DNA from 2 places in the Sphingomonas sp. P4_G2 genome. Region 1 is predicted to be linked to the other one. Evidence: predicted binding sites of a transcription regulator. Region 1 holds the regulator's gene; the other holds the start of a gene.
What was found. The regulator LexA, encoded in region 1, represses DNA repair genes until DNA is damaged. The targets are predictions, from matches to a motif close to GTTCCNCNCTTGTTCT.
Positions count from the first base shown of each region.

Region 1 (3,312 bases):
GCCGGCCTTGGACCTGGCGCGATCATCAAGCTGCAGACCCGGTTGATGCCGCCAAACGAGGCTACGGTGCCTGGCGCCTACGATTTCCGGCAAGTGGCGTGGTTCGCCGGACTTGGCGCGACGGGCAAGGGAAACGCGCCGGTCAAGGTGATCGAACCGGGCAGGGAATCGAACGGCCTGCGCGCGGCACTGGCGGCGCATATCCAGAGCAAGGTCGAAGGTAGCGCGGGCGGGATCGCCGCTGCACTGGCCGCGGGCGACGAGGGCGCGATCTCGCTGGACGATGCCGACGCGATGCGGCGGTCGGGGCTCGCGCATCTCCTGTCAGTGAGTGGTCTGCATATTACCGCAGTGGTCGTCGCGACGATCTGGGCGGTCACGCGACTGCTCGCCTTATGGCCATGGCTGGCGCTGCGGGTGCGGATCCCGGTGGTCGCTGCGGGGGCCGGTGCGGTCGCGGCGATTGGATACACTCTGCTTACGGGCAGCCAGGTTCCGACCGCGCGATCGTGCATCGCCGCGTTGCTGGTGTTGGCGGCGCTTGCCATGGGCCGCGAGGCGATCACCTTGCGGCTGGTCGCGGCCGGCGCCTTCATCGTCCTGCTACTCTGGCCCGAGGCGCTGGCGGGGCCGAGCTTCCAGCTCAGCTTCGCCGCGGTCGGATCGCTGATCGCGTTCCACGAGCAACCGCGCGTCAAGCAATTATTCGAGAAACGCGACCAGGCCTGGTGGCGCCGTATCGCGCGCGAAATCGGATCGTTGCTGCTGACCGGCCTGGTGATCGAAGCCGCGCTGGCGCCGATCGCGCTGTACCATTTCCACAAAGAGGGCATGTATGGCGTCGTCGCCAATATCGTCGCGATCCCGCTGACCACCTTCGTCATCATGCCGGCCGAGGCGCTGGCGCTGGCGGCCGACGCGATCGGCCTGGGCGCGCCGTTCTGGTGGGTGACCACGCACGCGCTCAACCTCTTGCTGTGGATCGCGCGTACTGCGGCCAAAGCGCCGGGGTCGGTGGCGATGCTGCCCGGCATGCCGGCCGGCGCGTTCGGGCTGATGATCCTGGGATTGTTATGGCTGATGCTGTGGCGCTCGCGAATCCGTCTTGCCGGTCTTGCGCCGATGGCGATGGGCGCGGCCTGGGCGCTGGCGATCCCGGCACCCGATCTGCTGATCTCGGGCGACGGCCAGCATCTCGCGGTGCGCACGCCCAATGGCGGCGTCGCGATCCTGCGCGACAAGGCAGGGGATTATACGCGCGACACGATGACTCAGAATGCCGGGGTGGATGGGGAGGCGATGCTGCTGTCCGATCAGCCCTTCGCCCAATGCACGCCGGACGCCTGCCTCGCTCTGGTGCAATCCGGAGGACGGATATTCCGCGTCCTCGCGACGCGCAGCCTGTACCAATTGCCGTCCGACCAGTTGATCGCCGCGTGCCGCGCGGCGGACATCGTCGTCAGCGACCGGCGGTTGCCCTCAGCGTGCCGGCCGATTTGGCTCAAGCTCGATGCGCCGTTCCTGCGCCGCACTGGCGGAATGGCGATCAGCCTGGCCAGCGGACGGATCGTCACCGTCCGCCAGCCTGGTGATCGTCACCCTTGGGTTATGTCGGGTTCGCGTTCTAATCGTAACGGCGCAACAGGCCGGCGAGGCGGCCCTGGATCCGCACCTGCTGAGGAGCGTAACGCTGCGGATCGTAAGCGCGATTGGCCGGATCGAGCCGCACCATAGCACCTTCGCGGCGGAAATATTTGAGTGTCGCTTCGCTTTCCTCGATCAGCGCGACGACGATTTCCCCGTCGCGTGCCACGTCGGTGCGGCGGATCAGCGCGTAATCGCCGTCGAGAATGCCGGCCTCGACCATCGAGTCACCGGCGACTTCCAGCGCGTAATGCTCGCCGCTGCCGAGCAAGGCGGCGGGGACGGGGAGCATCGACGATCCCTCGAACGCTTCGATCGGCACGCCGGCCGCGATCCGGCCGTGCAACGGGATCTCGATCACGTCGTTGGCGGGTTCGGGAGCGGGTCGGAAATTGTTCGGCTTGGGCTGGGCGGCCACGGCACGCTTGCTGTCGGCACGTTCCGGCATCTTGAGCACTTCGAGTGCGCGTGCCCGATTGGGCAGGCGCCGTAGGAACTGCCGCTCCTCGAGCGCCGAGATCAGGCGATGCACGCCGGACTTCGACTTGAGGTCGAGCGCCTCCTTCATCTCCTCGAACGACGGCGACACGCCGGTTTCGTTCAAGCGATCGTTGATGAAGCAGATCAGCTCATGCTGCTTCTTGGTGAGCATCGACGTTCCTCCGTCCAGAACAGACGCGGAACTTTTACGGAACGTTGCGGATCAAGTCAAGCGAGCGGCAAGATGTCCACAGTATCGCCGATCGCGGCTGGCGGCGCGTGCGGCGGCCGCACGATCAGACACGTCGCGCGCGCCAGTGTGGCGAGCATCGAACTGTCCTGCATGGCGGCGGCCGAGACGCGGCCGTCGACTAACGTTCCGCGCAGATAATCCTGGCGGTGGTCGTTGGCGGGAAGCGGGTCGGCGAGTTCCGCGCGGAGCATCCGCGGCAACGGATTCGCCGCGCCGGCCATCGCGGCGATCAATGGCCGCAGGAACAAGGTGGCGGTGACGAATGCCGATACGGGGTTGCCTGGCAGACCCAGCATTATCGCCTCGCCGAGGCGCCCCGCGAGCATCGGCTTGCCCGGCCGGATCGCGATGCGCCAGAAATCCACCTCTCCACCTGCCGCTTCGAGCGCCGGGCGTACCAGATCGTGATCGCCGACCGAGGCGCCGCCAGTCGTGACGATAATATCGGCATTCGCGCCGGAGAACGCCGCGACGAGCGCGTCGAGCCGGTCGGGGAGGATCCCTGCTACAGTCACGTCGATCGGCAGATCGGCGAGCATCGCCGCCAGCATCGCGCTATTGCCTTCAGGGAGTGCCAGCGGATCGTCGCTGGCCGTGCCGGGCGCAATGAGCTCGTCGCCCGTCGCCAGGATGGCGATGCGCAGGCGGCGATTGATGTTGAGCGCACCATGCCCGCCGGTCGCCGCGAGCGCGATGGCGGCCGGTGTCAGGCGCATACCGGCGCCGATCAGCACCGCGCCCCGCTCGAAATCGAGACCCTTGCGCCGCACGCTCATGCCGCGGCGCGGTGGTCCCTCGCCGGCGAGGAGCAGCTTGCCGCCGGCGCGCTCGGCCTCTTCCTGGACAAGCACGCTGTCGGCGCCCGCGGGCATCGCCGCGCCGGTGAATATCCGCACCGCCTCGCCGCGCTCCGTCGCACCGCCAAAGGCGCGCCC
Region 1 is NZ_JBFUJY010000004.1:234,733-238,044, reverse strand. Features, by position in the region: gene AC1DRD_RS13255 (ComEC/Rec2 family competence protein) at 1-1,734, shown strand, start outside; gene lexA (transcriptional repressor LexA) at 1,625-2,296, opposite strand; gene AC1DRD_RS13245 (molybdopterin molybdotransferase MoeA) at 2,353-3,312, opposite strand, start outside.

Region 2 (3,312 bases), on a different contig from region 1:
GATCAGCCAGCGCTGGTCGATCTCGAAGCTGGTCTTGTAGCAGTCCTTTTCCTCCTGGCTGAGGAAGTCGAGATGCTGGACCGAGCCGCCGCGCTCGAGGATCGTGTTCCACACCGCGTCGCTGTTCTTCGATTTCTCGATGAAGATCTTCTCGAGATACGGATTCTTGACCGAGAAGGATCCCGACAGCGTTTTGTGGGTGTAGATGTTGGCCGGGATCGGCTCGATGCACGCGCTGGTGCCGCCGCAGATGATCGAGATCGACGCGGTCGGTGCGATCGCCATCTTGCAGCTGAACCGCTCCATCACGCCCATGTCGGCGGCGTCGGGGCAGGGGCCGCGCTCGACCGCCAGCGCCATCGACGCGGCGTCGACCTGCGCGCGGATCTGCTTGAACATCTTCATGTTCCACGACTTGGCCATCGCGCCTTCGAACGGCAGGCCGCGCGCCTGGAGGAACGAGTGGAAGCCCATCACGCCGAGGCCGACCGACCGCTCACGCATCGCCGAATAGGCGGCGCGCTCCATGCCGGGCTCGGCGCGGTCGATGAAATCCTGCAGCACGTTGTCGAGGAAGCGCATGATGTCCTCGATGAAATGCTCGTCCTTGTTCCACTGATCCCAGGTCTCGAGGTTGAGCGAGCTGAGGCAGCACACCGCGGTGCGATCCTTGCCGAGGTGATCCTTGCCGGTCGGCAGGGTGATTTCCGAGCACAGGTTCGAGGTCGAGACCTTGAGGCCGAGATCGCGATGATGCTTGGGCATCGTCGAGTTCACGTGATCGGCGAAGATGATGTACGGCTCACCGGTGGCGAGACGGGTCTCGACCAGCTTCTGGAACAAAGCGCGGGCATCGACCTTGCCGCGCTCGCTGCCGTCCTTGGGCGACTTGAGCGACCATTCGGAGCCGTCGCGCACCGCTTCCATGAAAGCGTCGGGGATCAGCACGCCGTGGTGCAGGTTGAGCGCCTTGCGGTTGAAGTCGCCCGACGGTTTGCGGATCTCGAGGAATTCCTCGATCTCCGGGTGCGAGATGTCGAGATAACAGGCGGCCGAACCGCGGCGCAGCGAGCCCTGGCTGATCGCGAGCGTCAGGCTGTCCATCACGCGGACGAACGGGATGATGCCGCTGGTCTTGCCGTTGAGGCCGACCGGCTCGCCGATGCCGCGGACATTGCCCCAATAAGTGCCGATGCCGCCGCCGCGCGAGGCGAGCCAGACATTCTCGTTCCAGGTATCGACGATGCCGTTGAGGCTGTCGGGCACCGAATTGAGGAAACACGAGATCGGCAGGCCGCGTCCGGTGCCGCCGTTCGACAGCACGGGTGTCGCCGGCATGAACCACAGACGCGAGATATAGTCGTACAGGCGCTGCGCGTGCGCGCCGTCATCGGCATAAGCCGACGCCACGCGGACGAACAGGTCCTGGTACGATTCGCCCGGCAGCAGATAGCGGTCGTTGAGCGTGTCCTTGCCGAAATCGGTCAGGAGGTCGTCGCGGGAATGATCGACCTCGACTGGATATGGCTTGGCGATCGACTTCGAATCGCGCTTCTTCGTCCGGGGTGCCGCATTCGCCTGCACCGTCGCCGCTGCCGCCTCGATCGCATCGGTCGCCATATTTTCGCCCGTTCCTTCGGTGTCTCTGAAATCCATCTCTCGCCCCTGCTTTTCCGCTCGCACAAATCGACTCGGGGGAACGAACCCCCACCTTACCATTCGGGCTCCACAGGCGAGAACAAAAATAGTCCACAGCCTGTTTAAAAAGCACGAGCAGGGTCCTGCCGCGATATAAGATCGCGACTGGATTTCCACCAGTGCTTGGGTCGCCCCCGAACCGAACTACAACAGATTGTGCCTATCCGGCGTCGGACGCAATACCGTAAATGACGAATTAGTGACTCCATTCGTCGCTATTTTGACTCGACTCACGGAAGGTCCGATCCGGTCCATTCGCCGCGACGCGCGAGTTTCCGCGGGCTTCCGCGAAGGCAAGGGAACGAACACGGAACACGCAAAAATATTGTGGTCGATAGCTGGACCGTATCAACCGGTTGTGGTCGGGTCGAGTCATGACTGATCCGATCGCTTCATTTGATCAGATTCGCGGACTCCGGGCTTTATGGGCGCGGACGACGCGCCACGATTCGCCGGCCGAGCCACGTCCCGTGCCGATCCGGACGCTGCTCGACATACTCGGTCTCGGGCTCGAACAGACGATGTCGATGCTGGGACAGGCCCAGCCCGACTGGCCGGCATTCGTCGCGTGGATCGAGGCGACCGCGGGAGCGCCCGACGCGGCACGACTGGCGCGCTACACCGCCTGGTATGACGGCGCCGAACCGCCGGCCGAGGAGGTCGCGCGCCAGGCGGCGGTGATGGCGATGGCGCCGGTATTCGACGCCGACGACCTGGCGCGATGGGATCGCGACGGCGTCGTCGTGCTGCGCCAGGCGATCACAAGCGACCAGGCGGCGGCGATCGCGGAGCATCTCTGGTCGATCCTCGATGCCGATCCGGCCGATCCCGCGACCTGGTACGGACCGCGCACCAACGGCATCATGATCCAGCATTTCCAGCATCCGACGATGGACGTGCCGCGCCGCTCGATGCGCATGGCGAAGGGGTTCGCCGAGCTTTACGGCCATGCCGACCTCATCGTGTCGACCGACCGCTTGAGTTTTAACCCGCCGATCCGGCCCGGCTACACCTTTCCCGGGCCGCATCTGCACTGGGATGGCAATCTGACCGCGCCGATCGCGCTCGAGACCCAGGCGATCCTCTATCTGACCGACACCGCCGCCGATCAGGGCGCATTGCAGGTCGTGCCGGGCTTCCACCATCGCCTGGCCGATGGCTGGATCGCGAGCCTGAGCGGTGCCGATCCCCGCACCGTTGACCTGTCGTCCGAAGCGGTCACGGTGCCGGCAGGGGCGGGCGATCTCGTCATCTGGCGCCACGAAATCCCCCACGGCGCCAGCGCCAATCGCAGCGACCAGCCGCGCCTGGCGCACTATGTGAACCATTATCCGATGCACTGGCCCGACGAGCGGCCCTGGCTGTAGCGCCTGGGTCCGACGGCGCGCGTCCCTCAGCTCGCTTTGCGGACCTTGCGCGTCGGGACCGGCGCGTTGAGCCGCTCGAGGTTGAAATTCTGCGCGAATTCCAGGCCCGCACGGCCGTCCTTGGCCCAGCGGACGGTTGCCGGGAACATCTGGCCTTCGAGCAATTCGATTTGGACGTCGACGCCCGACGGATCGATGGGAAACTCGATGCCGTCGATCAGCGCGCCGGTCGACGAGATGTTGCGGA
Region 2 is NZ_JBFUJY010000001.1:910,789-914,100, forward strand. Features, by position in the region: gene AC1DRD_RS04215 (ribonucleoside-diphosphate reductase subunit alpha) at 1-1,656, opposite strand, end outside; gene AC1DRD_RS04220 (phytanoyl-CoA dioxygenase family protein) at 2,073-3,065, shown strand; gene AC1DRD_RS04225 (putative bifunctional diguanylate cyclase/phosphodiesterase) at 3,092-3,312, opposite strand, start outside.
Region 2: the regulator LexA is predicted to act here: its motif matches at 1,736-1,751, upstream of AC1DRD_RS04215 (ribonucleoside-diphosphate reductase subunit alpha).